DNA from 4 places in the Bacteroides faecium genome. Region 4 is predicted to be linked to each of the others. Evidence: riboswitches for the same ligand, from Rfam matches in the RefSeq annotation. Region 4 holds a riboswitch; each other region holds the start of a gene.
What was found. A riboswitch is a leader RNA that binds a small molecule or an ion and turns the genes downstream of it on or off. The one in region 4 is predicted to bind cobalamin.

Region 1 (8,377 bases), 680 kb from region 4:
TTTCCGATAACCTATTATTTCGCCCAAAGCGGAAAAGGACAACAGAGAAATGACAATTGCCAACTGATACCCATTGATAATCCACGTAGTCACGGCAGGCGTCGTTCCGAAGTCGTGCGAAAGCGTAGGCAATACGATATTAACTATATTGATGTCCAGCACCGACATGCAAAGAGCGAATCCGACGGATACCACCGCCCAAATTCGTTTGGGCATCGGCAATCCGTCGGATTCGTCAGATATATGAGCAGTATTTATTGTTTGTACCATAAAAACTTATTCTTGTAGAATTTTCCTTCTTGTGAATTTTTTCTTTTTATAGAATTTATATTTTCTTGCAGAACTATCTTCTTTCTGTAAAAGTAAACAAAACAATCGTACAGGTGTTTTTGTTTCCTTTGAAAAATAAGTTTTTTTAGTGCTGGGGGATATCCTTACCTCAGCTCAGATTTACCTCAACTTCGGAATTACTTTAATTTCAGAATCCGCTGATTGCTGCTGCCACGAAATTCCAGATAAGGAGAAAAGAGCGACTGCTCGAAACGTCCGTCCACCAACACATCAATGTAAGGAAGAACAGCCTTCAACCGCGGTTCCGCCTGAATCTCCTCATACGTATAACCGGTGTAGCACCACACGTTCATCCCCGTCTCTTCTTTCACCCGCTTGGCGAGCAACAGAAACGCTTCCGGATGAAAAAAAGGGTCCCCACCGGAGAAAGTCACCCCATCCAGCAACGGATTCGCCTGAATCTCCCTAATGATAGATGAAACCTTCTCTTCCGTCAACGGTTCCCCCGCCTTCGGATTCCAACTTTCCGGGTTGTGGCAACCGTGGCAGTGATGAGAGCATCCGGCAAGGTAAATAGAATACCGAATACCTGCACCGTCCACTATCGTTTCGGGATAAGTCCCTAATAAGTTGAGAGTTGAGAGTTGAGAGTTGAGAGTTGTCATTGCAAATTAGAATAAGAAACTATAAATTAAAAAAGAGAAGGAAGAGTTGAAGCTCGAAATAGGGTACCATCATCTCTGATTCTACCTTAACTCTCAACTCTCCCTTCTCCACTCTCAACTTCTACAAGTGCTTTACGCGGTCTTTCTCTTCTGCCCGTTTGGCAGAGTTCCAAGAGCTCAGGTCGCCCGTCAGATAACCGGTGATGCGGCGCATACGGAGAATGCTTTCACTTTGGCAGACAGGGCATTTGTCGAAAATCACCCCTTTGTAACCGCAGTTGTGACAAGTATCTACCGGATGGTTGATAGAGCCGTAGCCGATTCCCTCGTCATGCATCACTTTCACGATTTTGGCGATGGCACGCACATTCTTCTGCGCTTCCCCGTCCAGTTCCACATACGTGATATGTCCGCCACGGGTGATGGCGTGGAAAGGAGCTTCCCGCTTGATTTTCTCGACGATGCTGATAGGCTCTTTCACGTCTACGTGGAATGAGTTCACATAATAATCACGGTCTGTCACTCCGGGGATTTTTCCATATTTCCGGCGGTCCATCTTCGTGAAACGTCCAGAAAGTCCCTCGGCAGGAGTAGCCAGTACCGAATAATTCAAGTTATATTTCTCCTTGTATTCGTCCACTACCTTATTCATTTCCATCACGGCTTCATACAGCGTGTCCCATGCCTTCTGGCTGTGACCGTGCCCTTTACCGTAAAGAGCTACCATTGCATTGTGTCCGCCGATAAACCCGATACCCAACGTACCGCTGCGCAATACATCGCCTACCTGCTCGTTCGGATTCAGCTCTGCACCGCCTTTCCACACGTTGTTTGCCATCATGAATGGGAACTGGCGTGCCAGTGCCGTGCGTTGGTATTGGTAACGTTCGTAAAGCTGGTCGGCTACCAAAGCAGCCATATTGTGTACGGATTCGATGAAAATCTCTTTTGCTTTCTGCTCGATAGCATCCGTGTTGCGTTCGTCTTCTATCAGGTTCTCCGCCTTGATACGGGCTTCGATAGCCAGTCTCGGCATGTTCAGCGTGGTGAAAGAAAGATTACCGCGTCCCAAAGACGATTTTTCTCCCGCCACATTTTCAAACACACGTGTACGGCAGCCCATTGTTGCCAATTCGTAGATATAACGTTTCGGGTCGTCCGCTTTCCATTTCTCGTTCGTGTTGAAAGGCGTATCGAGGAACATGAAGTTCGGGAACAACGCTTTTGCAGTAGTCTGGCAAGCCTTCAGCAACAAGTCAAAGTTCAGAGCTTCGTAACTGTCTTTCATCGCGTCCTCTATATTCTCCGCTTTCATCGCTTTCTCAAAATCCTTTTCCGAGTAAGACACCCCGTCTTTCACCTTGAAAATCTGAATCGGGAATACAGGAACCTCGCCCCGGGTACCCAAGCCCTCGATGGTAGCTTTCAGCAATTCTTCAATCACCATACGGCCTTCGGCAGAAGTGTCCGTACCGTAATTGATAGAACTGAACACCACCTGGTTACCGCCGCGTGAGTGCATAGTGTTCAGGTTGTGGATAAATCCTTCCATCGCCTGGTGTGTGTCCTTGCGGGTCTGCTGGTATGCCTTCTCCGTGATGCGTGCCAGGTGTTCCTTATCTATAATGATTTGCAGGGCTATCAACGCGATGCGCAGCGTTTCGCGTTCCGCTTCGGTAGACTTGATAGACGGCAGATACTCCTTAATCAACGTGCGGATTGCCTTCTCATCCGCCTGACTGCCGTTCTCCATCGCCACATAGAAATTGATGAACGAAGCCAGGTGCTTACGGAAAGACTTAGCCACCCCTTTCGCCATGAAGAAGTCGAAAGCAGGAATCGCTTGTCCGCCGTGCTGCTCGTTCTGGTTGGTCTGGAAAATGATAGTCGCCAACGTTGCGTAGCTCTGAATACTTTGCGGGGTACGGATGCTGCCGTTCTTTGTGCGGAAGCCGCGTTCAAAGAGGTCGTCCATGTCATATTGGATGCAAGTCGTCGTCTTGGTCGGATAATAATCCAAGTCATGGATATGAATGTCGCCCAACTGGTGCGCTTCGGCAAAACGCTTCGGCAACAGATATTTATAAGTATAATCTTTGGTTACTTCAGATGCGAAAGTCATCATCTGTCCGGCAGGGGTGTGACTGCTCATGTTAGCGTTGCTCAGGTTGACGTCGTTCTTGTCAATGGCAACGATACCGTCCATCACGTGCTTCATCTGGGTTTTCTTGTCCCGTTCCGTATTCCGCCATTCGCGATAGATGATGTACTTCTTCGCTACTTCCGGCCGCACCTTCATCAATGCCTTTTCCACTAAATCCTGAATCTCCTCTACGGTAATCGTAGGAGTGGCAAACTGGCTGATTACATTCATCGTGATGTCAGCCACCAACTGCTGTTCATCCTGAATCCCCGTTGCACTGAATGCCTTGCTGATTGCATTCTTAATCTTACTGATAGAGAAATCTTCTCTTTTACCATCACGTTTGATGATACAAATTTCCGCGTAGTTCATAACTTTAACTCCCGAAAGCTTTAATAAATTAATAATTGAAAATTAAAAATTGAAAAATGAAGAAAGAGAATCCAATAATCATGCAGGCGTTTAGTATAACCAGTCTTTATTTTTTTAATTCTCAATTCTCAGTTTTCAATTCTTTCCGGCAGGTCTTCTGACTTATCTCTCCCTCGCAGCGCCTTCCCACACCTACCGGTGCAGTGACATAGTGTGCGGATTCACAGAGAATTACAGCAGCGGGTACTGTCGCCGATTTGCACAGCGTTCCCTCATTGACTAAACCTCTTTTTAGCTCCGAAAACGGGTACAAAGATAGAAGATAATCCAATACCCCGGTTAGCTTTTAACATTAAATTTTGGGAAACTTTTCTTTCTCTCTGATACAGAAAGTTTTCCAAAACGGAAAACTTTTAAGAAAATACTTTTGTGGGAAGTTCTCTATTTTGCTCTTAAGGAAAGGACTAAAAAAACTCTGTTTTTTAGATGGGTGGCTGGTAGGCGATTTTTATTTCGCCACGATAACCTCAATGTCATAACCTATGAACAGTCCGCTTTCTATGACGCCGGTGATTTTCTTCAGCCGTTCTTCGAGGGAATCGTCAATGGAGCTGAAGCGGGTGTCGAGGATGAAGTTTCCGTTTTCTGTAAAGATTGGCCCGTCCTTTCCGTGGGCGGGACGGAGAATGATTTCCGATGCGCCTAAGCGTTGCAGTTCGCTTTCTGCATAAGCCAGTGAATCGGGAAAGATTTCCACGGGAACGGGGAATTTGCTTCCCAGCCGGTCGACCCGTTTGCCGGGGTCGATGATGATGAATGTCTTACGGCTGCTCCGGATGAGCAGTTTCTCTTTGAACATGGCTCCGCCACGACCTTTTATCAGGTTCTGCTGCGGGTCTACTTCGTCCGCTCCGTCGAAAGTCCAGTCGGGACGTTTGTTCCAGAGGGTGGTTTGGGGGATACCTAGCTGTATGCAGGTCATGGAGATTTCTTTGGAAGCGGGGATAACTTCGATATGCAGGTGCTCTTCGCGAATCCGCCGTGCCAGTTCGAACAGTGTCAGGTAGACGGTGGAGCCGGAACCGGCTCCGATGGTTTCCCCGTTTTTGGCTATTGCGGCAATCTCGCGGGCTACGTGTTCTTTCGCTTCACGGTTGATAATGGTGTCCGACCATTGAAGCTGCTTTATCAGATAATTTTCCCAGTCCATAGGTTTGCGTTTTATATTTCTCTAATATATATAACGGTTGAACGGATAGGTTTGTTTATTTGTTAATGTGTTAACTAATTAACGGATTAATGGTCTGATTCGTTAAATAGTTATAGCTTAAGGTGGATTTAATGATGCTCTGTTTGTATGTGTGATTGTATGTGTGTATATTTGTAGCATCAATAAGATAAATATACTGATAATCAAATAATGGCACGTCCGATTCAAAATACTCCTACTATAAAAGGTGAGGATGCTAAAAGATTTAGAAAAGAACTTTTGGAATCTCTTACCAAGAAGCTTACGCCCGAAGAAAAGGCTGCAAAGAAAAAGGAAATCAGAGAGATGGAAAAAAGTTATAATTTGTTAGTATCGATTTCTGGTGGAACATTCTATTGACTTTTGGGAGTTGCTGAAACAGGGAAAAGTAACAGTAACCCACTTAAATACAGATTATGAGTTTAAGTCGTTCAATTGCGGGAATACCGATTTGAACGATTTTTTATTTGCTGATTCGAAAATATACTTAAAGTATCTTCGCTATACGACAACGTTGCTGGAAACTGAAAATCGGATAATAGCTTATTACAGCCTTGCCAATGATTTGTTAAAGATATCAGATCGCCAGGATTTTGCTGATGAGATGGAAGGTTGTAGAGATAAAATTGAGTTTGATTTTTGGGAACGATTTTTAAACCAAAAGATGTATCCAGCAGCAAAAATAGGAAGACTTGCCGTGGATAAAGATTTTCAAGATCAAGGTATTGGTACTTTTCTTATCAGGTCATTAGTACAAAGTTTTATTAGGAAAAACAAGACTGGCTGTCAGTTTATAACTGTAGATGCTATTAATGATAATACTCAACGAACTATAAAATTCTATGAAAATAATGGTTTTAAGTATCTCACAATGAATGACGTGAATAGAGAGTCGAGACAAATGTATAAATCGTTATTGGAGTATATCTAGGAGTAAACAGATTTCTATCTCAAATATTATTTTAGTGGTTAGTTAATTTTTAACCTAACAGCGTTAAATGTTAACGAGTCTCTGTATTCTATTAAACCGTGTTATAAATCATCCTGCTTTGCCCCGAAAATTTGGAGATAAGCCGAAAGTCCGTATCTTTGTACTGTGTTTTTCATAGTATTAGATTTAAGGTTAACAAAGATTGGCTGTCTGGGATAGATAGCCTTTTTTTTGTCCCTACGTTTCGTTACAGAATCAGCCAGATTGCAATGATATGTCCTATGCTCCCGCCCAGGCAGAACAGGTGGAACGTGGCATGCATATAAGGCTTGCGCAATGAGTAGAATACAGCTCCCACAATATAAGAAACTCCACCGCCTATCAGCCACCAGAAAGCGGGAGCGGCTCCTGCCATCTCCAACTGGTCCAGTAAAGGTTTCAAGGCGACCAGTATCGAAGCGCCCATCCCCACATAACAGACCGTTTCGAGATTGCTGTGTTCTTTCAGCTTTTTAAAGCTGAGAATGAAACCGACAACAGCCGACAGCCATACAAAAGAGAAAATCCCCCATCCCCATCCGCCTGCATGCCGTAGTATGAGCAGTGTGAAAGGCGTATAAGTACCTGCAATATGGAGATAGATAGCACCGTGGTCGAACTTGCGGAGCAACTCTTTCACTCTCCCCGGACGACTGCCGTGATACCACGTGGAACTGACATAAGACGAAAGCATCCCTGCCAGATAGACAATGACGCAAGGCACTGCCCATTGCGCTTCGACATTCACGGAAGCCTTTTCTAGCAAGAAATATCCGGCTACGACTCCCAACAGGATGCCTACCCCATGACTGAGCGTATTCGCCCATTCTTCTATATTATTGTATCTTTTGTTTTCCAACGTTCTCTTTTTTTGAAATATTGAGTCGCAAAGATACTTTATTTTCCGTAACGAATTATCCCACTTATTCCTTTTTTAGAATGATTTTGCCACCATATTGCCCTGCCACCAGTTTACGGAAGCCGATGAATGTCTCGTATTCATCGGGAGCATAAATTCCTTTCGGCATGAATAAACGATGAACGATATGTATCTCCTTGTCCTTCACCTCGACACTGGAGTGGAAACTCCCGAATTTGCTCGTCACGTCAATCGGTTTCGGAAGACCTTCGATGGCATATCCTTCCGGTAGGCGGATGCGGATACTGTCCGTGTCCGAATAGCCGTAGTTGATATGGATAGGATACGTGCGCTTCGTGACGGAAGGGACGCTGAATCCCTTTCTGAAAATGTTGGCGGGGACGAACAGGCGGTTTCCCGTCTTATGTCCGTATTGGTTGCTGTTGACGGAATAGTCGAAGGTGATGGACGGGGCTGTCTCTTTGCACTCCTTTATTTGAAGGTTCAGAATATCAGCTTGAGACAGGTTGATGTCCGCACGGATGCGGTCTTTCTGCTTGTTGGGCTGAAGGTACACGATGCCCGCTTCGTCTTCGTATTGGAACAGGCGGGACACTTCGTTGACCGATATTTTCGCTTCCGCCGTGGGGGAGAGGGTGACGTCGGCGACGATGCATTGCGTATTCAGCGAATCGGGATAAGTGGGCAGACGGTGTATCCTGCCGCCTTCCGGTTCTATCAATAGGGCGTCGTGTCCGGCAATGCTCTGATGGACGTAGCCGAAAGGAAGCTGCGGATTGGTACATTCCAGCCAGAGCGTATCCTGCGGAAGCGGGACTTGCAGAATGACATGGTTCATCTGGTTGGCGCTCGAATAGTCGGGGAGCAGCCGTTCGTTGGTGGTGCTGATGACTGTATAAGTAGAGGGAATACCCAGCTCTTTCAGCATGGCACGGGTGTAGTTGGACAAGCCTTTGCAGTCGCCGAACCCCGTGCGGCAGACGTCCGCGGCGGCGATAGGCTGCAAGCCGCCGATGCCTAACTGGATACTGACGTAGCGGGTAGTCTTGGCGAGATAGTTGTAGACGGCTTTCACTTTCTCCCGGTCGGTGGAACAGTGGGCGGTCAGCTCGTGCAGTTTGGCGCGGAAAGGGTCGGTGAGCTGGTCGCGTCCGTCGAGCAGTTGGTACTGCCATTCTCCGTATTTTTGCCAGGTGCTCAAGTCTCCTTCGGATTTGTCGTACTTGAAAGCGGAAGGGGCGAAATAGACGCGGGGGAATAATTCGGCGGAGCTTGGGCCGAAAGGTTCCCTGAGGATGGGAGACAGTTGGTGTGCGGTGACTTCTATCACTTGCTGACCTTCGGGGCCGGTGGATTCTTTCGCTTCTATTCCTTTTCCCTGTGTGTTCAGTTCGCGGTATCGGCATCCCTGTCCGGCGGGAAGTTCAATCCGGTAGGCGGCTTTCTCTACGCCTTGGTTGAAGCTCGTTTGCGGGACGAAGGTGGAGTAACCGATTAGCCCGTTGTTGCATTTCATTTCCCATTCGTACTTCACCGTGAAGGGGAAGGAAGGGTAGTTGCACTCGTAATAATAGAAATAATCGTCTGTGGTGAGCGAGGAACTGTATTCGCTCTTTTGAAGGTCGGATTTCTTTATCTTGCGTACGGTCTGTCCCGAAGCGTTGATAATTTCTCCGGAGAATTTCTGCAGAGAGCGGAACATGTCGCATCCGCAATAGAAGGCGGCGTCTTCCAGACCTTTGCGGTTGAGTATGGTGATAGTCCGGCTTTCCTTTTCTAAGGATTGAGTCATTGACTTGCAGAGGAT
Region 2 (8,377 bases), 800 kb from region 4:
CGCAAGATATAATCCGCACAACGTCCTACAAACACACAGGACTTCTCTGCCGCCAAACGACGGATGACATCACTCTGCACTTTAAACAGAGCATCATTGCTCAAACAATTAGTGCACGGCATCGCCCCTTCACTGATAAACGGGAAGCGCATACCGAACAATCCCCCGATAATACCTTGCGAAGCCTTTTCGTCCGCTTTCTCAAAGAATTCCTTACACAGGCCGCTTTCTTCGGAAGCCAGATTAATCAGTTCTTTATCGTAGAAGTCGATTCCCAAACGAGCTGCCAACTTCTCTCCGATTTCCTTGCCGCCGCTACCCAATTGTCGACCGATGTTAATTACATAATTACCGCTCATAGTACATTTTGTTTTATGGTTTGGTAGCAAACATACGACTTTTTTCTAAAACTCACATCATCAGACGAAAGTTATATTTGAAAGTAACGATGAAATATCCTTTAATTTCCTGCGTGCGGAACTCATAAAAGCCATCGGCAGTAGGCATACGATTAAAACTTTTCCTTCTCCCCAATATATCCGCCCAATGAGCCGACAATTCCGCCTTCTTCTCTTTCAGGAACCGCCAAGTAGCAGTCGCGTTCCATACAATCTCGTCATCTTCCCCTTTCTGAATATTCGTGCCGCTACGCAGCATATAAGCGGCATCCGTGCGCAACTGCAAACCGAAAGGGAAATCCACATACCCGTCAAAACGGAAGTTATAATAGCGGGTATAGTTATCATTATCATTCAAGGAATTAAGCGAATACTGGTAATTCCAGGAAGCGGCAAGTTCAAGTCCGCCCCAAGCAGGCTGATAACCCGTCCTCACTTCGCAATCCAGCGCGGTATCACGCGTCGTACTCTTCTCCGGTTGCACATTCCTGTCCTCGTTTACCATACTGACACGGTTGCTATACCTTCCCCCCGAATTCAGCCTTAAAGAAAAATGTCCCCAACGCTTCCACCAGTTTGCGTTTCCATAGGTATTCCAATTACCGTTGATATTGATAGGATACGTTTCCCGCCCACCGCTCTGTACATCATAGAGCATCACTTGCGTCACACTGTTCTGCTCCATCTGCCATCCCGCATTAGCCGACATGCCTTTGGAAGGATACTGAAAGCTCAAACGGATATTGTGAATAAACATCTGCTTCAAGTCCGGGTTTCCACGAGTGATGTACAACGGATTACTATTATCCGTCAGCGGCATCAAGTCCGACAAGGAAGGCTGCCGCGTCCTTCCGTCATAACTTAGGTTGACACGCATTTTCTCCTTTTTCTGCCACCCCACCCAGAGCATAGGTTGATAGTCAATGATATTCATCGCAGTATCTGCGTGAAGCGTCCCTACTTTCCGGTCAATGGTACGTTTTTGTGGAGTGACACCCAGCGATGCATTAAACATCCAGACATCATCCGAATAATTGAATCCCACATTCAAGTCGTGTCCGTTGCTACGGCTATGACTCCGGTTGCTCAAACTATCCACATATCCGGTTTCATAACCGGAAGGCAATTCACCGAAAACATCTGAATGGAGCAATGAAGACAAATCATAAGTAGAACGATTGTCCCGTTCATACCGGGTACTCCAATTATATGCCGCCCGGAAATGTATCTTCTTGCCGATAGGCTGGGTGAAGCTTACCCCTACCCGCCACGAATTATTCCGTTGGGGAGAATCCAGATACTGATTCCGATAAAGCACCGAATCATTTCCATGCTTGTCCTTCAGCTTGAAATACGTAGTCTGTGACAGTGAAAAACTTTCATTATCTCCCCACGATTCAGAATTCATAATATTCAATCCCAAGGTTGTTCCTTTCTCATTCAGACGGCGCATAATCCCTACCGCCCAACTGGCATTATTGGATTTCCCATCCGAGAGCGAGCGGTTCTCACTACGGTTCACCTTTATATCTTCGGGGATAGATTCAAAATCATCGAACATCCTTTCATGATTCACACTGGGCGGAGCGTCAAAAGAAGCACTCTGACTGGAACTTTCATTCTGATTAGGAGAGGATCCGAAGTTTACGTTGAAATGGAGCTGTGTACGTTTATCCAATTCTCCAAATCCCATAAGACTTGAATTTATCGACCGGCTTTTAGAGTTGTTCTCATTGGCAGACGCGGAATACTGATTACCTGTTTTCAAATACTGTTCCTGATACATGGAAGTAACATTCCCATTCCGGTTGAAATCATAATTCACATTTCCGTTCAGTGTGAACTTCTTACCGAATTTATACGTCGCATTCATCCCGACGGTATTACTTATATTATCCTTATATGTACTGTTCTGATAACGATTGGTAGAACGTGCGATAAAAGAAAGGTTCTGTCCGTCCTTGCTAAAATAGTTCACCTGTCCCTCCAAATCCTTTTTCTTATTATTGCCATACCCTACTGTCGCATTTGTCAGCCAAGTCTTGTTCAGTTCATCCTTGGTTTGCAGATCGAGCACATATTTCTTTTCTCCCGAACTGATGCCCGTAAATTCTTCCTCTTTTGATTTCTTGTCGTACACCTTCAGCTTACTAATCAAGTTTGCCGGCAGATTCTCGAGCGCTGTCTTTTTATCTCCGGAGAAGAAGGACTCCCCATTAACATTGATTTCGCTGATAGGCTGACCGTTGTAAGTCAACGAATTATCTTTCTTATTATACTCCAGTCCCGGCACACGCTTTACCAAATCTTCCAGATAAGCCCCTTCGGGAGTCTTATAGGCAGCAGCGTTGATAACGGTCGTATCCCCTTCCATCACCACTTCCTTCAATTTCCCCGTAATCGTCACTTCATCAATCCGGATATCCTCATCCTTGAGCACCACCGTGCCGACATTCACCGATGCGGAATCACCCAGCGCACGATACACCGACTGCATCCCCATAAAAGAAACCTTCATCAAATATTGCTTTTTCTTCTGCGACTGATAATTGAGAGTAAACCGACCATTTCGGTCGCTCGTCGCACCTTTCACAAACGAAGAGTCATTCTTCTCCAGGATAACGATGCTTGCAGAAGGCAAGGGCTGCTTCTTATTACCACCGGTTTCCATCGCCTGCACTTTTCCCCGAACAGTTCTCACCTGCTGGGCATATGAAACTGTATGCACAGAAAGCAGCAGTAAAAGTAATCCCACCAACTTACAAACATTCATATCATATAGTAGTTAAGTCCTAAATTCAATTTATTTCAAAAACCGGACAAAGTTAATAAAAGAGTCCCGAAATGTTATGATAAATCTGAAAAAAAGAATGGTAGCATCCCTATATTAAAAAAAGAACAGTCTGATATCTGTTTCTTACGGAAATTCCACTCATAAACAGAATAATATGCAAATAGATGAAAGAATAAGAACTACAAAGAATCAGAAAGAAAGAGATATACGTCTAAAACCATCAGGTTTAATAAAAAAAAGAAGAAAACACAAACATACATCACATCAAACATACTATTCTACATACAATTTATCAAATATAAAACAACAACAAAGCAAAAGCAACCAGCATAAAAGAGCCTTATCCGACAGTCAAAACAGGCTCATTTTCATGCAACGAAACCTTCCTTTTAAGGCATCGCCCCGTTCCTTTAAAAGAAACACTGGTTTCCTTTAAAAGGAAACTCATCATACTCACCGACCAAGCAAACATTTATAATATTCAAAAACGTATGCTTATTCTTCCCATATACACTTTCAAGGAGATATTTCGCATATTCATGCAGAAGAGAATACAATTTTCTTCCTAAAATAGACTTTTATCTTTCAGTTATCTACAAGAAAATCTTAAAAACAGAACATTTTTCACTTTGTTACTATCTAAATATCTTTGACACATATTAAATTGAAATAAAAAAATCAGCAAACAAAAGACATTATATGTAAAAAATATGCCTATCTTTGTCGTCATGAATTTGGTTCTTCTATGCATTACATTCCTTGTGGATGTCACGATATAGAAGATTAAAAGGGAATACCGTGTGAATCGGTAACAGTATCCGCTGCTGTATTTTCCCGTACTGCTGTTGAAAAGCAGTACAGTTTGTAGTAATTTGTCACTGGGATTTTTTCACTGGGAAGGCACTACAAATAAAGGGAATAAGTCAGAAGACCTACCTTTTTCGATTGAATTTTACTCCTGCGGCATACGGGAAGCAGTTCGAAGTTTTATTCTCAACAACACATATCGTGTGCGGTTGAGAAGATTCCTTTCATGACTACACTTGCCGGAGATATCTGCCGCTCCATGTAAAATTCATTATCACTCTTGTTTATAACCCAATTAAAAAGAGACTTATGATGAATGAATTTTGGAGAACAATCGCTAAGTTACTAATGCTATGCTGCATCGCCGCTCTTGCTTCTTGCGGAAATGACCGCAATCTCGGAGAAGACGAAGGAGTTATCACTCCGGGCGGAGACGGAAAGAACCCACCTGTCATTACTTTCGACAATGGTACCGGTATTTATACTGTGAAAATACTAAAGGATATCACTATTACCCCTGTTGTGGATAACGCCACCGATCCCGTATATACATGGAAGGACGAGAAAGGCAAGATTGTCAGTACAGACGCCTCATTCACTTATTCATCGCCGGCAGACGGGGAAAAGTTCTTCACTTTCAGGGTAGACGCGAAAAACGGAAGTGCCCAGGAAGAACTCCGGATAGACGTTATGGACAAGATGATTCCGTCAGTATCGTTAATCCAGTATTATTCTACGTATGTAGGAGAAAGTGTTACTATCAAGTCAGCCGTAAACTTCACGGAAGGCAGCACCTATAAGTGGACGAATGAAGAAGGCGCTATCATAGGTGATAAAGAAGAGTACACATTCGTGGCGACACAAGAAGGCTCGTTTAATATAACTCTTACAGTAACGAATGAAGACGGCCCCGGGAAAGCAACAACGACCATACGGGTAGCACCCGAAAGAAAGCTCAATATTACTTTTGAGAACGAACGTCAAACTGTACCCGCAGGACGCGCCGCCTGTGTAGCTCCTATTATTACGGACAACACAGAGAATACCACTTACGCATGGGAAGTGAACGGAGAACCATACCTGAACGAAACAAAACCAACCTTTACTTTTACACCACCGGCAGCAGGAGAATACAAAGTGAAAGTAACGGGAACAGACGGCGATGTTTCAGCAGAGGCTGCACAAACCATAGAATGCCTGCAATCGGACGAAACAGCCCGTTACCGTGCTCCGCAAGCCGGAAGTTCGAGCAGCAAAGTAACGGTATATAATCTTCTGCCTGCACCCGGACAGTTCGTACAACAAATAAGCGGAAAGACGGAAGCAGAAGCATGCCGTTATGCCGAAACCCGGATGAACGAAGTAGACAATTATGTCTCATTGGGAGCATGGGGTGGATACATCGTTGTAGGGTTCGATCATAGCGTTTATAATGCCAGCGCTAGCGACAACAACCAATACGACTTCTCAATCATAGGCAATGCTTTCAACGGAAGTTCCGAGCCGGGGATAGTCTACGTGATGCAGGATGAAAACGGAAACGGACTGCCGGACGACACATGGTATGAACTGAAAGGCTGCGAAACAGGCAAATCTACCACTTGGCAGAATTATTCCGTCACCTACTACCGCCCCCCTACCTACAATATGCCCGTACAGTGGATAGACAACCGTGGCAATACAGGAACTACAGATTTGAGACCGGCTTTCCCCGGTTGGCTGAAGGGAGACTCTTATGAACTGCGCGGCACCCGGATTAAAGAAAGAACCTTCCTCAATAATAATGGAATCTGGAGTAACGAATCTTACGAGTGGGGATATGCCGACAACTACGGTGAAGACTTCCTCTCTGACGGAGATAACCACGATGCCAATGCCATAGGAAATGGTTTCAAGATAAAGAATGCCATATATCCTGACGGAACTCCTGTCAATCTGCGTTATATAGACTTTATAAAAGTACAGACAGGCGTCCAGTCTCAAGCGGGAGTTCTCGGTGAAGTATCTACCGAAGTTTACGGCTTCCGGGATATACAAATGGAAAAGGCTCCCGGACAACTCTAAACTTATTTTCAGTACACAATTTAAATAACAATAAAGAATTTGATTATGACAAAGAACAAAATTTGGAAAATGCTTCTGACGATATTTTTCGTCGGGTTCCTGACTGCGTGCGGTGACGACGATAACCCGATTACCGGCGTAGACAACAACCCGTTTACCGGCGTAGACAACAATATTCTTTCTTTCTCGCTGTCTCTTGGAGAAAACACGTGGCAAGCCGCCATAGTAGACGATAAAGTCATCCTGTCCGCCCCTCAGGGAACGGAGCTTAACGGTGCAACCGCACATTACACTATCAGCGAGCAGGCAAGTATCACCCCCGACCCGGCAGGCATCAGCGCATGGAACGAAGAACAGCAACTGACGGTGACTTCCTATAACGGGACTTCACGCACTTACAAATATACGGTTCGCCATACTGACGTTAGTGAAGCCGCCAGTTTCGTTTTAAATTCTCAAGCTGAAGTGGATGCGTTTGCCAAAAGTAACATTACTATTATAGAAGGTAGTATCTCCATCGCGACAGCTCAAAAAGCGGAAGACCCCGTCAAGAATCTGGACGGTCTGTCCGCACTGACAGAGGTACTGGACGATATCAATATCGGCGGATACTACCAAGGAGAAAACCTGAACGGTCTTGCCAATCTGAAAAAAGCAGGAAACCTGACTATCACTTCACGCAATACCGATAACGAAACACTAACAGACATCACCTTACCCTCATTAGTTTCTGTTCGCAAGAATCTTACAATTAGCGAAAGCAAGTACTATAAAAAGATAGCTTTTCCCCATTTGGAAACCGTAAGCGGAAACTTTACCGTTAACGCCTCGGCTATGGAGCAGTTTAATGTAAACTCCCTTAAGAGAGTAGATGGCGATAATGGCTTTACGATCATTGGAGGTGTCATGACTCAATTAGAGCTACCAGCATTGGAAGTAGTGAATAAATCTCTTTATATCAGAGGTGAGAAGAGTACGAATGAACTGCTGACAATCAATTTACCTCTGTTAACCACGTGTGCCTTACTTAGTATAGAGAATGCCGTTAAGCTGGAAAACCTGAAGATTCCGGTATTGAAGAATCTAACCACCGGACTTACTCTAAGCGGATGTAGTGTTTTTAGTGATGAAAGTCTCAAAAACACCCTCAACAATATTGAGAGCATCGCAGGAACATTGGCACTCAATGGCACCGGAGTTTTTGATTTAAACCTGCAAGGGAAAAAGGTGGGGAAAGTACAGATAGGAGCCGATGACTCAACCAAAGAATTTATCATAACGGGAGATGAGCCCTTCGGCAGTATTACTTTTACGTCGAAGAATATGAATCCACCCACACTGAAAGGATTTACGACTGTGGAAGATTATAATTTAGGAACCAATATAGAAAGCAATTTAATCATTAAAGATGTAAAACGTATCAATGGAAAGCTATGGGTATCATACCCTTCAATGGGAACAGCTACCAATATATTACATGATATTCATTTACCAACTTTGGAATATGTCGGAAACATTGATATAAGTTCTTTAGGAGTAGATGTTGTGTCAGACGAATTAGATGCACCCAATTTACAAACCATAGGAAGTGGTGGCATTTACTTAAATGTCCATAATGAACAACCCGATTTTTCATTCATTAAAATGAAAAATATTGAAAAGATTGAGGGACAATTGTATATTAAAGCCAGAAGCTCAAATAAATCTCAAATAAATAAGTTAGACATAAAAGAGATTTTCCCAAAACTGAAAGAATTAACCAATGTCTATATTTGGGGATTTCCTAAACTCTATGATTATAGCTCATTCAAAGAATTTATAGACAATGGCATGATAACTACATGGAAGGTTACATACTGTGGTTATAAACCGACTTTACAACAAATGAAAGATTCACCGACTGGTGATTTCACCAATAATTAATCATTAAATAATTCACAAAATGAAAAAGAAGTATCTTTTTTATGCAGCCTTTGCATTGACATTCGTGCTGGGCAGTTGTAGTGATGAAATGTTCGACAATGCCGGACAAGTAAATGAACCTTCTTCACAAAACACACGTGCAGTAGGCAATGCGAGTTGGACGAAAGCATACGTGTTATGCGAAGGTACCTGGAAACAGAATCCGCCATCTTTGCCAGGAAAGCTGATAACGTATGATAACAACTGGGTAGGAACTGACACATTAGAAGTCGGAGATACAGGCAATGATCTCATTCAATATGGTTCTAAATTATATTGTGCTGTCAGCGGCCATGACTTAACAGCTGACAATGGAGGGATCTGGGTACTCAATGCCGCCACAGGAGTACCA
Region 3 (8,377 bases), 820 kb from region 4:
TGTGGATTATATTATAGTATGCCGGAAAAATGCTCCTGTCCGGAGTGCAAGGGAGCTGTCGAAGAAAAGCATTATTGTCCAGAGATATTCTTTACCGCACAGAAAGTTGGTAGAAATGGGTTATGAAACCGGACTTATTGTTGTGGATAATATGATGGAAGGCTTGAACCGATTGTCGCAGGGCGAAGGAGACGCAGCGGTTTGTCCCGGCAATATGGCACAAGGCCTTATATATAAAGATGGATTGACCAATTTGATTATTGTCGATTCCGGTTGGCCTCTTCGGGAATATTGTTTTGCCAGTACTGATTACCGGTTACTCGAACAGATTGACGCAGCGGTTCTCAAGTTAAAGAAGGCTGGTGTGTATGACCGGATATATATGAAATGGCTGGGTGAGAAACCGGTATTCACTATCCCGTTGTGGCTCTACTCTCTTTTGGGCGCGCTTCTGCTGACGGCTGTGTTGCTTTTTATTTTTGTCAGTGTCTATAAGAAAAGGGTGAAGAGAGGTGAGAAACTGCTCAAAGAAGAAAATGAGAAACTTAATGCCCTCTTGCTTGAAAACAGAAAGCATGAGAAGATGATGAGGGAACAGGAGACAAGACTGGATTTGGCTATGGAGGCAGGTGATATTGCCGCCTGGATATATCAGCCGGAAACACAGGAAATCAAGACTCTGCGTGGAAATGCGCTTGCCGGAAAAGGGCTTAGTATGGAAGAAAACCTGCAAATACTTCATCCGGCCGACCATGCTATACAAAAGGGACTGTTTGAAACTCTCTTGGGGGGAGAGAAAGATACAGCGGAAGCGATATTCCGTTATATGCACGAAGACGGCACTTACCATTATTATGAAAGTCGTATGATAGTGCGGAGGGAAGAGGGGGAGGACGTCGCCATACTGGGGACTCAGAAAGATATTACCAAAGAGGTGCATAACAACAAAATGTTGAATGACACCGTCGAAAAACTTCGTTTTGCCATTCAGACAGCCCGTATGGCGATGTGGGAATTTGATTGCAAGACGCTGGTATTTACTTCTTATAACGACCCGGTAGCCGACTATAAAGACGGTGCCCCTATTTCGATAAACACTTATGACAGCTATTTCCAAAAGGACGGAACCGAATGGGACTTGCTGGAAGAGGCCACACGGATTATGGCTGAAGGAGAGGAAAAGACATACCGCTTCATTGTGAAGATGAAGACCAAATATGATTCGGACTGGCAATATTGTGTAGTGCGCGGCGTGCCGATGGATAAGGATGCAACCGGCAGGGTGATAAAATATCTGGGCGTCAGGCTGAATATCACCGAACAGATGAACTATCAGAAGCTCCTGGAGCAGGAAAGGGAAGATGCACGGCAGGCTGACAAATTGAAATCTGCTTTCCTGGCGAATATGAGCCACGAAATCCGTACTCCGTTGAACGCCATTGTGGGCTTCTCGGGATTGCTTCAAACGACGGAAGAACCGGAACTTCGGCAAGAGTTTATTAATATTATCAATAATAATAATGACCTGTTGTTAAGGCTGATAGGTGATATTCTGGATTTGTCGAAGATAGAATCCGGGCTTATGGAATTGAAACCGGAACTTTTCGATTTGTCGGAAACATTCAAGGAGACATATGTAACGTTGAAGCAACGATGCACGAACTCCGAAGTCGAGTTTCTCGGATATAATCCGTATAAGAGTTGCAGGGTGAATCTGGACAAGAACCGTTTGGTACAAGTGGGAACGAACTTTATTACCAATGCTATCAAGCATACCCAAAAGGGATATATACGTATGGGATACGAATATGTCGACGAAGGAGTCAGGATATTTGTGGAAGATACAGGGTGCGGCATTCCGAAAGAAAAGCAATGCAAATTGTTCCAGCGTTTCGCCAAACTGGATGATTTTACGCAAGGAACGGGATTGGGACTGGCTATCTGTAAGGCAATTGTCGATGTGCAGGGTGGTAAGGTCGGTGTGGATAGCGACGAAGGAAAAGGCAGCACCTTTTGGGCTTGGTTTCCGTGCGAAGCGGAGATTGAAGAAGCGGATACTGAAGAAGAGACGAAGGCAAAGCCCGCAGACGAAATTTCAGGGTTGTTGATGAATAAGCCGGATGTACCACAGGCAGACGGGGTTCGACGGAAGTCCATATTAGTTGCCGAAGACATCGACAGCAACTTTATGTTGGTAAAAGCCATTCTGAAAAATGTAGAGCTAACCCGTGCCATTACTGGGAAAGAGGCTGTGGAATTAGCCGCTGCTCATCATTATGATGCCATTTTAATGGATATGAAAATGCCTGTTATGAATGGCATTGAAGCCACACGGAAAATACGGGCGTTTGATAAGACTACTCCCATTATCGCGGTGACTGCTAATGCCTTCGATTCTGACAGGGTTGAGGCCATGAAGGCTGGATGCGATGCGTTCGTGACAAAGCCGGTCAAGAAAAAAGAGTTGGAGGATATGTTGAGGGTATAGGAAAACATAAGGTTATTGGACGGAAGAAGCTATTTCCGCCCGAATCCTGCTTAACGATTGTGGCGTTATCCACAAGTAAGATGCGATATGTTTCAGTGGGACATATTGCAGTAATTCCGGAGTCTCTTTGATAAGAGTGAGGTAGCGCTCTTTGGCTCGCGGGCTTCCGGAATTGATAAGCCAATTCTCCTGTAAGAGTAATTGATGATCCATGAGGCGAAGTCCCAGATTGGCGAGTCCGATAGAGGAAGAAAATAACTGGTTCAAAGCGGTACGGGAAATGCGATAAGCTACGCTGTCGCACATCGCTTCAATATTTATCAGGGAATAGGCATTATCGACATATCCCCAGACGGAGAAAGCGGCTTCTCCGTCTGAAGCAAACCAGATAGTAGTATCTACTCCTTCTTTATGGTAATATGCCCGCCAGATTCCTGTTCTTATGAAATAAAGGTTGTTGTTCTTTGTTCCTTCGCGGACTATTAATTCCCTTTTTTTGAAATGTACTTCTTCCATACAGTCCAGTAAAGTCTGTATATCGATTTCTTATACTTTATACTTGCCGCAAAGTTTCTCAATGAATGCATCCATGCAGCAAAGATACTCATCATTGGCGGACAATGAAATGATCTTTTAGATAAATTCCGATAATATAAAGTGTTGTCAGTAACTCGGCTAGCGGAACGGCGAGCCAAATGCCCTTCACGCCAAGAAGCGGTGGTAGAGCAAAGAACCCGATTAGCATAAAGACGATTCCTCGGAGAAGGGTAATGATAGTAGCCCTCTGTCCCCGTTCGATGCTTTGATAATAACCGATTCCTATCATATTCGCTGCAAAGAAAATAAATCCGATGCTGAAATAAGGAATACCGTTCACTGCGATATCAAATGCCGGATAGCTACGGTCGATGAATAATGCGACAATTTCCTGGCGGCATAGAGCGGTGATAACGAGGAAGCTGATTCCGCAGATTAGAGCTGTTCGGAGGGCAAGATGAAAAGCTTTCCTGACACGTCCGGGTTGTCCGGCTCCGAAATTATAGCTGATAATCGGTTGGGCGGATTGCGCAATGGCATTGTAGACCATGAAGATGATAGGGAAGAAGTAGCAGGCAATGCTGAATGCGGCTACTCCGTCTTCTCCGAGATGACGGATGAAAACGTAGTTTCCCAGAAACATCATACAGGCGATAGATGCCTCGCTGATGAAAGCGGAAGTTCCTAACTTTATCATATAGCTGACGTTACGCAATGTCAGCATCAGACTTTTTAGACTTAACTTGATGCGGTACAGACTGATAGTACGGGAGAACCGGGCAAGGTAAACCACTGTCATAAGTCCCCCTACTACTGTTCCCAAGCTGGTGGCAAAGGCGGCTCCCATCATTCCCCAGCCAAACTCGAAAATGAAAATATAGTCTAATATGATATTGAGCATTGCTGCTACGGCATTGCACATCATGGCATAATTGGGCGAACCGTCCAGGCGGATAAAGAACATACCTGTGCTCAATAACTCGTAAAACACAAGGAAAGGCAGATACCATAACATATATTTTATCACAAGCGGCAGCAGTTTTTCCGAACTGCCGAGAAATCGTCCCAAGGGTTCCACAAAGTAGAAGCACAAAGCCGACATAATCAGTATAATGAGTGCGGAGAAAACAAGTGCCTGAGTGATATTAATACTTGCTGCCTTCCGTTTGCCTTGCGATAAATGAATGGAAGCAACTACCGAGCCGCCGATTCCGAACATCAACCCGACACCGGCGGCAATCATAAAAAGTGGTGCTGTGATATTGACGGCTGCCAGTGCGTCACTACCAATCCCTTTTCCCACAAATATCCCGTCCGTAATGACGAATATAGCGGAGAAAACCATTCCGAGGACTGTAGGTATCAGTAATTTACGGAATAACGTGGAGATGTCCATACTGCCGAAATCTATACTATCTTTCATAACTTTCTATCTTTTTTTATTAAAGCGGGTACAAAGGTAGAGGTATGGAAGGAGATAAAAATTACCATTTGGTAAATTCTGCCTGGTCAGTTGGATTCCAATAAAAAATCATCCGTCCGCTTACGTTCCGTTTTCATCCGCCTGTTGCCGTAAGAAATGCTATCCGTGATTTTATCCGGATATAAAGGAGTGATTTTGGTTCCGATAATTAGAGCCAGTTCATGTTGCGAAAGATATTGGTCTACGTCAAAGGCGAAAGGTGGGCATGCCCAACAAGTATTATAACACCCGCACTGCCGGCAAAAGCTAATAAACTTCTCGGCATCCCGAGGGGAATATGATGTCGTTATTCTGGATAACCATTTGAAACACTTTGTTTCTCGGTGTGAAACGAAGTGTTTCACTGCTTGAGACGGAGTGTTCCACACCGAGAAACGAATAGTTTCATTAGAAGGAACATTTTTTGAAACAAATCGCTTACAAGTGAAGTTGTTGTCCTTTATCCGTAAACCCTTTATTCATCGAAGAAATAGCGAAAAGATGGTGGGGAGGATAGCAAGATTGAGAATAAATGTCCAGTGGGGAAATGTATTCGATTTCTGTAAAGATTCAGTATCGTATCGAAATGAGTATGCCCATAGCAGAGGATACGGAAGGTGAAATGGGAATTTTTAGGCACAGATGAGTAAAAACAGTTATTACGATATGGTTGGCAGGTCTTCTGACTTCCTGGTACTTCCCCAACCTTTTTCTATCGCAATCGGTTAGTGGCAAAAGTTAAATACCTAGAAGTTGAATGGAACTTCACGGCTTCGGAACTATCTGGAATTTTCACTTGGTTTCCTTTTAATTCAGACGGTTGATATGATGGCTATCTGAAGCCAATTAGGGGATGAATATAGCGAAATAATGGATAAAGCAAATATTTAGTTTATGTTTTATTTAATACATATGTTATTTTGTATATCTTTGTGCCCGGAAATTTTGGTGTCACTCTTCCGATGCTACGGAAGGAGTGGTGAAAAGGGAATCAGGTGCAAATCTTGAACAGACCCGCTGCTGTAAGCTCCGCTACAGTTTTCCTGCAATACTCAATCCACTGTCTCTATAATGGGGGACGGGAAGGGCGTCAGGAGAATGGAGTAAGTCAGAAGACCTGCCAAAATGGAATTTTTGTGGCTTTCCGGGAGTAAAGTTCCAAAAATGCAATTTATTTCCAGTAGAAATCAGGTATAAAACTGTTAGAGATTGCTATGTCGCTATTTCTATGATATTGCGTGCTGTATCAGCATGTAATCTTTTTGTATTTGAATGAATCAGATTGAGTTTAAAACGAATAAAATGAAAAGAAAGAATGTGAAACTTTTAGTAGCCTTCTCATGGGCTATGATGGGTGGAATGGCGTTGACTGCCTGTTCCGGTAATGACAGGGATTATGAATCTCCGGATGTATATTCTCCGTATGTGACTAAAGTATTGGATTTTTGTCCGGCACCGGGGCAGTTTACTAATTCAATTCCTGTATGGAAAGAAGGAGATACGCAGGAAGCAATGAATCAAAAAGCTCTCCATGCTATTGGAAATAATAAAAAGGGAATGGTGTCATTAGGTAGCTTTGGGGGATATATTGTTGTCGGTTTCGACCATACAATTGAGAATGTATCCGGTCAGCGTGATTTCCGTGTATTGGGTAATGCATTTTATGCAAACGATAATCCCAATCCTAATCCTCCCGGTAAAGGGGGAAGTGCTGAACCTGGGATAGTAATGGTGGCCTACGATGAAAATAAGAATGGGAAACCGGATGATGATGAGTGGTATGAGTTGGCTGGTAGTGAATATTATAAACCGACCACTAAAAAAAAGTATGAGATAACTTATTATAAACCAGACGAAAATACACCAGATAAAGAATATATCCGATGGACAGATAACTACACTGGGAGTGGTTATATAGAACGAATCAGTTATCATGCAGATGCACTCTATTATCCACAATGGACTGAAAGTGAAACTCTGACTTTTAAGGGAACATTATTACCTGATAATGGAGTAAATGAAGGAGAAAAATATAGTGAAGGGAATCCTTATTGGGTGCTTTATGCCTATGAGTGGGGATATGCCGACAATGTCTTGAACACAGAAGAAGGCAGTACATTTGATATTGATTGGGCGGTAGATTCGGATGGAAATAAAGTCGATTTGCCGGGAGTTGATTTTGTGAAAATATATACAGGTGTCAGGCAGACCTGTGGGTGGTTTGGAGATACATCCACTGAAGTCTGTGGGGTAGAAGATTTGCATTTGTTAAATAAATGATTTTATAACTTGAAATAATCAAAAGAGAATTTTATGAAAAAGTATTTCGTGTGGTTGGTAGTCGCCTTGTGTGTCGGTCTCGTTTCATGTTCTGATGAAAATGATAATAATGGAGGTAAAATATTAGAGGATGACACTCCCTCCGCTTTAGTGCCTTCAAATGGATTTTATGTTGCAAATGAAGATTGGTATGGACACGACAATGGGACTGTTAACTATTTTAAGAATGACGGTACGATAGTTTATCGCGCTTATCGTGCAGTAAATGGAGAAAATGAAACTTTTGGAGCAACTACTCAGTTTGCTACTATATGGGGAGATAATGCTTATTTTGTCTCTAAGCAGGGAAATCGTTTGGTGGTTGCCGATGCTAAGACTTTGAAAAAGAAGACTGTGTTTACTAACTTGGGGGGAGATGGACGTTCATTTCTGGGTATCAATGACAAACTGGGATATATTGGCTATAATGGCGGTGTCCGTAAGTTCGACATTGAGAATCTTACATTGGGCGACCCTGTTGAAGGAATCACTGGACAGATAGGGTCGATGTGCTATGCAGGTTCGTATGTATTTGTGTTGTCAGCGCCTTCAGTCTATATTGTAGAACCTGAAACGGGAACAATCAAACAAACACTGAATGGTTCTTTTTGTACATTAGCTCGTAGTAAAGACGGTAATGTATGGATTGCAACTTCTGCCAACCTGATTAAAATAAATCCGGAGACTTTGGAGCAGGAAGAAATTGCTTATCCGGACAATATGACAATCTCTGTTTCGTGGGGTTCATGGAATGCCGGAAGTCTTTGTGCAAGTACCCAGAAGAATGTATTATATTGGACGAAGGGAGCTAATGTTATAAAGTATGATATTGACAGTGGGACTGCTAATACAAGTTTTTATGTATTGGGCAAAGATGATGAAGATAAGCAATTGGCATTTTATGGCGCAGGTGTACGGGTAGACCCTATCTCTGATAATTTAGTACTGACAGTAAAAAGAAGCGGTTGGGGAAATAGCGGAAGTTTTAACTGGGTACATATTGTTAAAGCTGATGGTAATGTTGATAAAGTGATAGTTGTGAAAGGTGATAATGGTAGTGCCGACGGTTATGCCGGTGCAGGAGATGAAAATTATTATTGGTTTCCGGCCATGCCTTTCTTTGAAGATGCCAACTTACCTGAAATCTTAGTGAATCAGATTCGTTTGATCCCGGGAGAAACGAAAGCTGTGGATTTGAATCAGAAGATTGTAGATGCGGATAATATGTCTACAGCTATTATTCGTGAAGTTGAATTTGCGGAAAATGATCTTGTCTCTTACACATATGAAAAAGGAATTCTTACTGTGGCTGCGAAAACTGTAGAAGGAAGCACACTGTGTAAAGTCGTTGCTATATCTAATGGTAAACGCGTAGAAAAGACAGTACGTGTGGATGTTGTAATTGGTTGACTGTAATAAAATTTATTTTCAATAGTTAATGAAAGCTTGTTGGTTCACTAAGAAACCGACAAGCTTTTTATCTTATCCGTACCCTCATCTCCTGAGCATCGAATGTGATAGACTCATTTCTGAATAGTCTTTCTATATGACCGCTGGCTACCATTTCCCGG
Region 4 (8,377 bases):
TAAGAAACTATTTACCTATCGGCTGTATTTTCCTGCGCACCTCTTTGGAAATTTCCAAAAACATATAGTTCAGCTTGCCGGAATGAATGCCTTCTTCGTTCTCTTTGTACTTCTTATTGGCGTATTGTTTGGATTTCTCGAAGGTGAGCAATGACATTTCGTTCTGCGACTTGCCTACCATTGTGGAGTCCAGTTGCTCGTCGGGAAAGAAGTCGTCCAGGTCGACATCACCAATCATCGTTGTCTCCAGAAAGTTCTTGTCGGTATGCGAATTATCTGTGTAGTAACCCACAAACATATGTCCCGGTGTACGCACAAGGATAGGGTCGATATTAATGGCACGAAGCAATGACGCGAATAATACACTGCCGTCCACACAGTTGATTTGAGAGGATTCCAGTGCATCATCAAACGTACGGACACGTTGCGAGAATACGACATTACTCGAAAGACTGGTGTTGGAGACGGAGCTATAACGGAACTTGCGTTTCTGCAAAATATTCCAAAGGGCATACACCTGCTTGTCTACCGCTCCTTTAGCCTTGCTCTGATAGCCGAGGAAACGATTGACGATACGGGTATTCAATGCTTCGCGGAGCAATTGGTCAATCATCGGATTCTCTTCATTGACGTAGGCGGCAAAGAAGATACTAGTATCGTGAAACTTGGTTCCGTTCGCTACATACCCCAGCAAACATTCGTTGATACTACGGACAGAGAAGGTACGTACCCGTTGTCCCAAGTCCTTCCCGTTCATCTCGACAGTCACGGCAACGCTTACCGGCTCGGCTTGCGCGTTATTCTTCAATGCTTCGTAATTCCATATAATATCCGGATAAATCGTATATTCCGTACGCGGCTTGTTCAAGACGAACTCAGATACGGAGCGGGAGAAGAAAGGCGTTTCGGCCACTTCAATGCGTACACGGCTGTATGCGGTCTTTGATTTCAGCCGGATGGCAATACATGATTTCGGATTTCCCAGATAAGTGGAATCCGAAGGTATGATAACTTGCGCATCGGTAGTGGCTACGGACAGAATAGCCGAGGGAAAGATGTTTCCGCCCAAATCGTCTGCTATCTCAAAGCCGGTATTAAAAGAGGTATATTTAAAGACGGACACACCGCCAAGCAGGAGCAGCAGTACGATAACCGCACCTATCACTTCGCGCTTATGCCGTTTCAAGTCAATTTTTATCATCGTTTGTAGTTTCTATTATCAAACATTTCTATCCTATCTCGCTAACAAAGATAACAAATAGCAGACGTTTTTTCCTCTTACAATCCATAAAAACTTCCATATTCCGTATCAATTCCCATAAATCAAGGAATGTAACGCGATTGTAACATCTGTTTCATCTGACCGTAACAAAGTCTTCTCATCTTTGCATCGAATAAAATAAAAACGTAACTTTGTCATATCACATTAATAAATACATCTTATGAACGAAACCCGTATTTTAGTTGTCGACGATGAAGAAGACCTCTGCGAGATTCTGAAATTCAATCTTGAGAACGAAGGTTATGAGGTAGATACCGCAAACTCTGCCGAAGAAGCACTGAAGATGGACATCAGCAGCTACCATTTAATTCTCCTCGATGTGATGATGGGAGAAATCTCCGGATTCAAAATGGCGAACATGCTGAAAAAAGATAAGAAAACAGCCAAAGTGCCTATCATCTTCATCACAGCAAAAGATACTGAAAACGATACCGTAACAGGATTCAACCTGGGCGCGGACGATTATATCTCGAAGCCTTTCTCCCTGCGCGAAGTCATAGCCCGTGTGAAAGCCGTATTGAGACGTACGGCAACGACGGAAACGGAAAGAGCGCCCGAACGGCTTACTTACCAGACACTTGTCATCGACATCACCAAGAAGAAAGCGAGTATCGACGACGAAGAAGTGTCATTGACCAAAAAAGAATTTGAAATCTTGCTTCTGCTGGTACAGAATAAAGGGCGTGTATTCTCACGTGAAGATATTCTGGCACGTATCTGGAGCGACGAAGTGTATGTGCTGGACCGTACTATCGACGTAAACATCACCCGTTTGCGCAAAAAGATAGGAGTGTACGGCAAATGCATTGTCACACGTCTCGGATACGGATACTGTTTTGAAGCTGAATAACTATTTATCATGAACCTGCCTGTAACTCAAAGACATTTTCTTTCTTTCAGCCGGAAGCTTTTCCTTTCGGTTATTTCGTTGTTCCTGGTATTCGTTGTCTGTTTCATCGCGTACCAGTACCAACGCGAACGGGAGTATAAAGTAGAACTGCTGAATACCAAACTGCAGGATTACAACAGCCGGCTCTACGAACGGCTGGATGAGCAACCGCTTGACAACGGAATTATCAACGATTATATCAATAATCATATTCTGGAAGACTTGCGTGTAACGCTTATCGACCTGGATGGAAATGTGGTTTACGACAGTTATCCGAACCACGACGAGCAGATGGAAAACCATCTGAACCGTCCGGAAGTACAAAAGGCACTGAAACACGGAAACGGATATGACGTGCGCCGTACTTCGGAAACGACAGGAGTTCCTTATTTTTATTCGGCTACACGTTATAAGGATTATATTCTCCGCTCGGCATTACCATATAATGTCAGCCTTATCAACAATCTGCAGGCAGACCCGCATTATTTATGGTTCACCGTAATCGTAACTTTGCTGCTAATGATTATCTTCTACAAATTCACGAACAAACTGGGGACTTCTATCAGCCAGCTCCGCGAGTTTGCCATGCGTGCCGACCGGAACGAGCCTATCGAGATGGCGATGCAATCGGCTTTCCCGCACAATGAACTGGGAGAAATATCGCAGCATATCATCCAAATCTACAAGCGGCTGCACGAGACGAAAGAAGCTCTCTACATCGAACGCGAGAAGCTGATTACCCATCTTCAGATTTCTCACGAAGGATTGGGAGTATTTACGAAAGACAAAAAGGAGATTCTTGTCAACAATCTCTTTACCCAATACAGCAACCTGATTTCGGACTCTAACCTGGAAACTACGGAAGAGGTCTTTGCCATCAGCGAACTGAAAGAGATTATACATTTTATTAATAAGAACCAGCAACAGCGTTCAAGAGGGAAAGACGAAAAGCGAATGTCTATCACCATCAACAAGAACGGACGCACGTTTATCGTTGAATGTATCATCTTCCAGGATGCAAGCTTTGAGATTTCAATCAATGATGTCACCCAGGAAGAGGAACAAGTGAATCTGAAACGGCAGTTGACACAGAACATCGCGCATGAGCTGAAAACGCCTGTCAGCAGTATTCAAGGGTATTTGGAGACTATCGTCAATAACGAGAATATACCGCGAGAGAAGATTAATGTATTCCTCGAACGCTGCTATGCGCAAAGCAATCGGTTGAGCCGCTTGTTGCGTGATATTTCCGTACTTACCCGCATGGATGAGGCTGCCAACATGATTGACATGGAACGGGTGGATATCAGTGTACTGGTAGGAAATATCATCAACGAAGTTTCACTGGAACTGGACGAGAAGCATATCACGGTGGTTAATTCTTTAAAGAAGAGCATACAGGTCAAAGGAAATTATTCCCTGATTTATTCCATCTTCCGCAATCTGATGGATAATGCCATCGCATATGCCGGAACGAATATCCAGATTAATATCAATTGTTTCCGTGAAGACGAGAGTTTCTATTATTTCAGTTTTGCCGATACGGGAGTAGGCGTATCCCCCGAACATCTGAACCGTCTCTTCGAGCGTTTCTATCGTGTAGACAAAGGCCGTTCGCGGAAATTAGGCGGAACGGGTCTGGGACTGGCTATCGTGAAGAATGCAGTGATTATCCATGGCGGCATCATCTCTGCCAAAAATAATCAGGGCGGCGGACTGGAGTTTGTCTTTACATTGGCAAAGGAGAAATAAGATTTTCAAGAAGCAAGGTTCTTTTAAAAGAAGACAAAGAAGAAAAGGAAGAAAAATTCTTTGTATAAAATGAAAAGGCATTATCTTTGTCTTCTATGTAATTCATAGAAGTTCAATTATAATAATAGCCAATTATGAAAACGAATCTAAATATTCTTCCTGTTGTATGTCTCCTTTGTCTTTGTGCCTGCAAAAACGGCAATGCTTCCGGCTTAAACAAAACCGAAGTAGCACAGGATACTATCAAGACTTTCACATTACCAACCATCCCGCCGATGCTGACAGCCCCGGATTTACGGGCGGATTTCCTCGTCAAGCATTATTGGGATAACGTAAACTTTGCCGATACCAATTATATCCATCACCCCGAAGTGACCGAACAAGCTTGGGCGGACTATTGTGATATACTGAACCATGTTCCATTGGAAACTGCACAGCAAGCTATACGGAAAACAATCGAACGGACAAATGTGGATAAGAAAGTATTCACTTACATCACCGACTTGGCAGACAAATATCTGTACGACCCTAACTCTCCGATGCGTAACGAAGAGTTTTATATCCCTGTACTGGATGCCATGCTAGCTTCTCCCGTACTGGAAGAAATAGAAAAGGTACGTCCGAAAGCCCGTCGTGAACTGGCTCAGAAAAACCGTATCGGAACCAAAGCTCTGAATTTTAACTATACATTAGCTTCCGGTGCGCAAGGCTCTCTTTATCAACAGAAATCGGACTATACCTTATTATTTATCAATAACCCGGGATGCCATGCCTGCACGGAAACAATCGAAGCATTAAAAAACGCCCCTATCATCAATCAGCTTCTATCTCAAAAGAAGTTGACCATCCTCTCTATCTACCCCGACGAAGAACTGGACGAATGGCGGAAACATCTGAATGAATTCCCGAAGGAATGGATTAACGGATATGACAAGACCTTCGCTATCAAGGAACAACAACTGTATGACTTGAAAGCCGTCCCTACCCTCTACCTTCTGAACAAGGATAAGACAGTACTTCTGAAAGATGCTCCCGCGCAAACCATCGAAGAATACCTGCTAATGAAAGGCGAACAATAAGCATCTCCCACGTCACCCACACCGCCCACACCACACCACCCACACACGTGCCCACGCCGCATGGTCTCCCGGCCTCGTTTTTTCAGCGTCAAGCGCAGGTGTTTTCTTCGGCGTTAAGAAGGGCAGACTGTTTGAGCGTAGCGAGTTTCTGCCCTTTAGCCGGAGAAAACACCGGAGTAGCTGAAAAAACGCAGCCTTGATTCTTTCTTTTTGGTTCTTTTTCTTTCGTATCAAGACGAAAGAAAAAGAACGCCCCCTTTGCAAAAGCCAAATAAACTCCCTATCTTTGTCGCGCATTGGTTCGCAGACCTCAAAACATACGAGGAAAGCGATTAAAAGGGAATCAGGTGTAAATCCTGAACAGTCCCGCTGCTGTAAGTTCTATAAATGTGTTGCGAGCAACCTACTTTTAGCCACTGGAAAGAAACTTCTGGGAAGGCGCCCGCAACAGGAACGAGTCAGAAGACCTGCCGTGCACCCAATTTCACTGCTTTCGAGGAAAAAGCGTTGAGTCTAATGAACCGGACAATCCGTCTATCATTTCATTCATCACTCTGATTCAGAGAAAGTGTGTTTTAATTAATAAACTCTGCCAAGTTTATTTATGCGTGTCCGGTCGAAGGGATTTCGCCCGGACACTTTTAAAAGTGAAAAAATAGACCAGTAGTAGGATAAGGATGAGACATATAAGGCTATACAAGAGTATCTGTGCAGTAATCTGCTGCCAGCTTTTATTCCCGACACTTTTCGCACAACAGCAAAAAGTAGATACAGCACATACATACTCCATCCCCGAAATTACAGTTTCCGATATTTACCAAACACGAGAGATACGTTCTACCGCTCCGCTACAAGTACTTTCCAAAGATGCACTAAAAAACCTGCATGCCCTGCAAGTTTCTGACGCCGTGAAGCATTTTGCCGGAGTAACCGTGAAAGATTACGGTGGCATCGGCGGACTGAAAACCGTATCCATACGCAGCTTGGGCGCACAACACACAGCCGTGGGTTATGACGGAATCACCGTAACCGACTGCCAGACAGGACAGATTGACATCGGTCGTTTCTCGCTCGATAATGTAGACCAGTTATCACTTAGCAACGGTCAGACTGATAATATCTTCCAGCCGGCACGTTTCTTCGCTTCGGCAGGAATACTGAATATACAGACACTTACTCCCCGTTTCAAAAAAGGGAAACGTACGAATATCAGCGCGGCTTTCAAGACCGGCTCATGGGGACTGGTCAACCCATCGGTTCTGTTAGAGCAACAACTCAATTCTAAGTGGACAGTCACAGCCAATGCCGAATGGATGTCTTCAGACGGACAGTATCCATATACCCTGCACTACGGAAATGCAGAGGGTGACCTGACGTCACGGGAGAAAAGAAAGAATACCGACGTACAGACTTTCCGTACCGAGGCCGGACTTTACGGCAACTTCTCCGACAAAGAACAATGGCGATTGAAAGCCTATTACTTCCAATCTTCCCGAGGATTACCGAAAGCTACTACACTTTATAACGACTATTCCTCACAACACCTGTGGGACAAGAATACATTTGTACAAAGCCAATACAAGAAAGAGTTCAGCCAACAATGGGTATTGCAGACTTCCGCCAAATGGAACTGGAGCTATCAGCGTTACCTGGACCCCGACACCAAAAACTCTTTAGGAAAAACGGAAAACAGTTATTACCAACAGGAGTACTATCTCTCCGCATCGGTATTATACAGATTATTGAGCAATCTTTCATTTTCCCTTTCGACGGATGGGAGTATCAATACAATGGATACTAATCTTACTAATTTTGCGCAACCCACCCGCTATTCATGGCTGACAGCTTTTGCAGGAAAATACGTGAATGATTGGCTCACAATCTCCGCATCCGCTTTGGCGACTATCATCAACGAAGATGTAAAGGAAGGCGGAAGTGCCGGCAATCACCGCAAATTGACGCCTTATATCAGCGCTTCATTCAAGCCTTTCCGTAGCGAAGAGTTCCGTATCCGTGCCTTCTATAAGGACATCTTCCGCCTGCCAAGTTTCAATGACTTATATTATCAGGAAGTGGGAAACACCAAACTGAAACCTGAAAATGCAAAGCAATATAATATCGGTCTGACTTATAGCAAGAATGTATGTACATTCATTCCTTATCTTTCGGCAACCGTTGATGCATACTATAACAAAGTAACGGATAAAATCATTGCTTATCCTACCAAGAACCTTGCGATATGGAGCATGAGAAACTTGGGAAGTGTGGAGATTAAAGGAATTGACGCCACAGGAAACTTGTCTCTCCAGCCTTGGGAGAAAATCCGTATCAACCTGTCCGGCAATTATACATACCAACGGGCGTTGGATGTCACTGACCCTAATTCGAACAAGGATAAATCGACTTATAAACATCAGATAGCCTATACTCCCCGTGTTTCTGCCTCTGGACAAGCAGGCCTCGAGACACCATGGATAAATATATCTTACTCATTCCTTTATTCAGGAAAACGCTATACAGTAGGACAGAATATCGCAGCAAATCGACTGGATAGTTACAGTGACCATAGTATTTCAGCGAGCCGCGACTTCCGGATAAGAAAAGTTACAAGTTCGCTATGTGTGGAAGTATTGAACCTGATGGACAAAAATTACGAGATTGTACGATACTTCCCAATGCCGGGACGTTCGGTAAGAGCAACGCTAAAAATAATATATTAAAAGCAGGATACTGATATGAAAAGGAAATTGACATATATATTTTGGTTCTGCCTGCCCATCCTATTATTATTCACTGCCTGTGATGATATGGAAGACAAGCCTTTCACTTCTGACATTGCAGGTGACCCGACTGAAACAGATACAGCCGAGCTCTATGCGTTATGTGAAGGACTATTCAATCAGAATAACAGTTCATTGATGCGTTTCTCTTTCGGAAACCAGAGAATGGTGCGCAACTATTTTAATACAATCAATCATCGGGGATTGGGAGATACGGCAAATGATTTAGCCATTTATGGCGGCAAGATATATGTCATTGTCAATGTCTCCAGTACAGTGGAAGTAATAGACTTCCGTACAGGAAATTCCTTGAAGCAAATTCAAATGCTGACCGAAAACGGAAGTTCACGTGAACCGCGATACATCGCCTTTCATAAAGAAAAAGCGTATGTGTGTTCTTATGACGGAACAGTGACACGTATTGATACAACTTCCCTCGCCATAGACGGTGTCACTTCCGTAGGACGTAATCCCGATGGAATCTGTGTACAAAACGAAAAGTTATATGTTTCCAATTCCGGCGGACTGGATTATGCATCCGGTCTGGGAGTAGACAATACTGTATCTGTGGTCGATATCGCCACATTCAAAGAAA

Region 1: it holds a riboswitch for cobalamin, as region 4 does, so the genes downstream of both, BacF7301_RS25060 (anaerobic ribonucleoside triphosphate reductase) here and BacF7301_RS22485 (TonB-dependent receptor plug domain-containing protein) in region 4, are expected to answer to the same signal.
Region 2: it holds a riboswitch for cobalamin, as region 4 does, so the genes downstream of both, BacF7301_RS25525 (PKD-like domain-containing protein) here and BacF7301_RS22485 (TonB-dependent receptor plug domain-containing protein) in region 4, are expected to answer to the same signal.
Region 3: it holds a riboswitch for cobalamin, as region 4 does, so the genes downstream of both, BacF7301_RS25570 (PKD domain-containing protein) here and BacF7301_RS22485 (TonB-dependent receptor plug domain-containing protein) in region 4, are expected to answer to the same signal.

What each region holds. Positions count from the first base shown of each region.
Region 1 is NZ_CP050831.1:6,595,614-6,603,990, reverse strand. Features, by position in the region: gene BacF7301_RS25070 (MFS transporter) at 1-270, opposite strand, end outside; gene nrdG (anaerobic ribonucleoside-triphosphate reductase activating protein) at 468-956, opposite strand; gene BacF7301_RS25060 (anaerobic ribonucleoside triphosphate reductase) at 1,078-3,471, opposite strand; cobalamin riboswitch at 3,602-3,788, opposite strand; gene rpiA (ribose 5-phosphate isomerase A) at 3,980-4,681, opposite strand; gene BacF7301_RS25050 (hypothetical protein) at 4,892-5,080, shown strand; gene BacF7301_RS25045 (GNAT family N-acetyltransferase) at 5,064-5,651, shown strand; gene trhA (PAQR family membrane homeostasis protein TrhA) at 5,899-6,549, opposite strand; gene BacF7301_RS25035 (transglutaminase-like domain-containing protein) at 6,614-8,377, opposite strand, start outside.
Region 2 is NZ_CP050831.1:6,711,529-6,719,905, forward strand. Features, by position in the region: gene BacF7301_RS25515 (cytidylate kinase-like family protein) at 1-359, opposite strand, end outside; gene BacF7301_RS25520 (outer membrane beta-barrel protein) at 412-3,171, opposite strand; cobalamin riboswitch at 3,911-4,146, shown strand; gene BacF7301_RS25525 (PKD-like domain-containing protein) at 4,309-6,063, shown strand; gene BacF7301_RS25530 (DUF5018 domain-containing protein) at 6,109-7,986, shown strand; gene BacF7301_RS25535 (YncE family protein) at 8,006-8,377, shown strand, end outside.
Region 3 is NZ_CP050831.1:6,726,761-6,735,137, reverse strand. Features, by position in the region: gene BacF7301_RS25590 (ATP-binding protein) at 1-2,488, shown strand, start outside; gene BacF7301_RS25585 (Crp/Fnr family transcriptional regulator) at 2,501-3,031, opposite strand; gene BacF7301_RS25580 (MATE family efflux transporter) at 3,096-4,448, opposite strand; gene BacF7301_RS25575 (DUF2284 domain-containing protein) at 4,535-4,852, opposite strand; cobalamin riboswitch at 5,417-5,626, shown strand; gene BacF7301_RS25570 (PKD domain-containing protein) at 5,847-6,767, shown strand; gene BacF7301_RS25565 (DUF5074 domain-containing protein) at 6,801-8,216, shown strand; gene BacF7301_RS25560 (ABC transporter ATP-binding protein) at 8,284-8,377, opposite strand, start outside.
Region 4 is NZ_CP050831.1:5,911,429-5,919,805, forward strand. Features, by position in the region: gene BacF7301_RS22465 (hypothetical protein) at 8-1,201, opposite strand; gene phoB (two-component system response regulator PhoB) at 1,443-2,132, shown strand; gene phoR (two-component system sensor histidine kinase PhoR) at 2,142-3,923, shown strand; gene BacF7301_RS22480 (DUF5106 domain-containing protein) at 4,058-5,002, shown strand; cobalamin riboswitch at 5,283-5,491, shown strand; gene BacF7301_RS22485 (TonB-dependent receptor plug domain-containing protein) at 5,680-7,722, shown strand; gene BacF7301_RS22490 (YncE family protein) at 7,738-8,377, shown strand, end outside.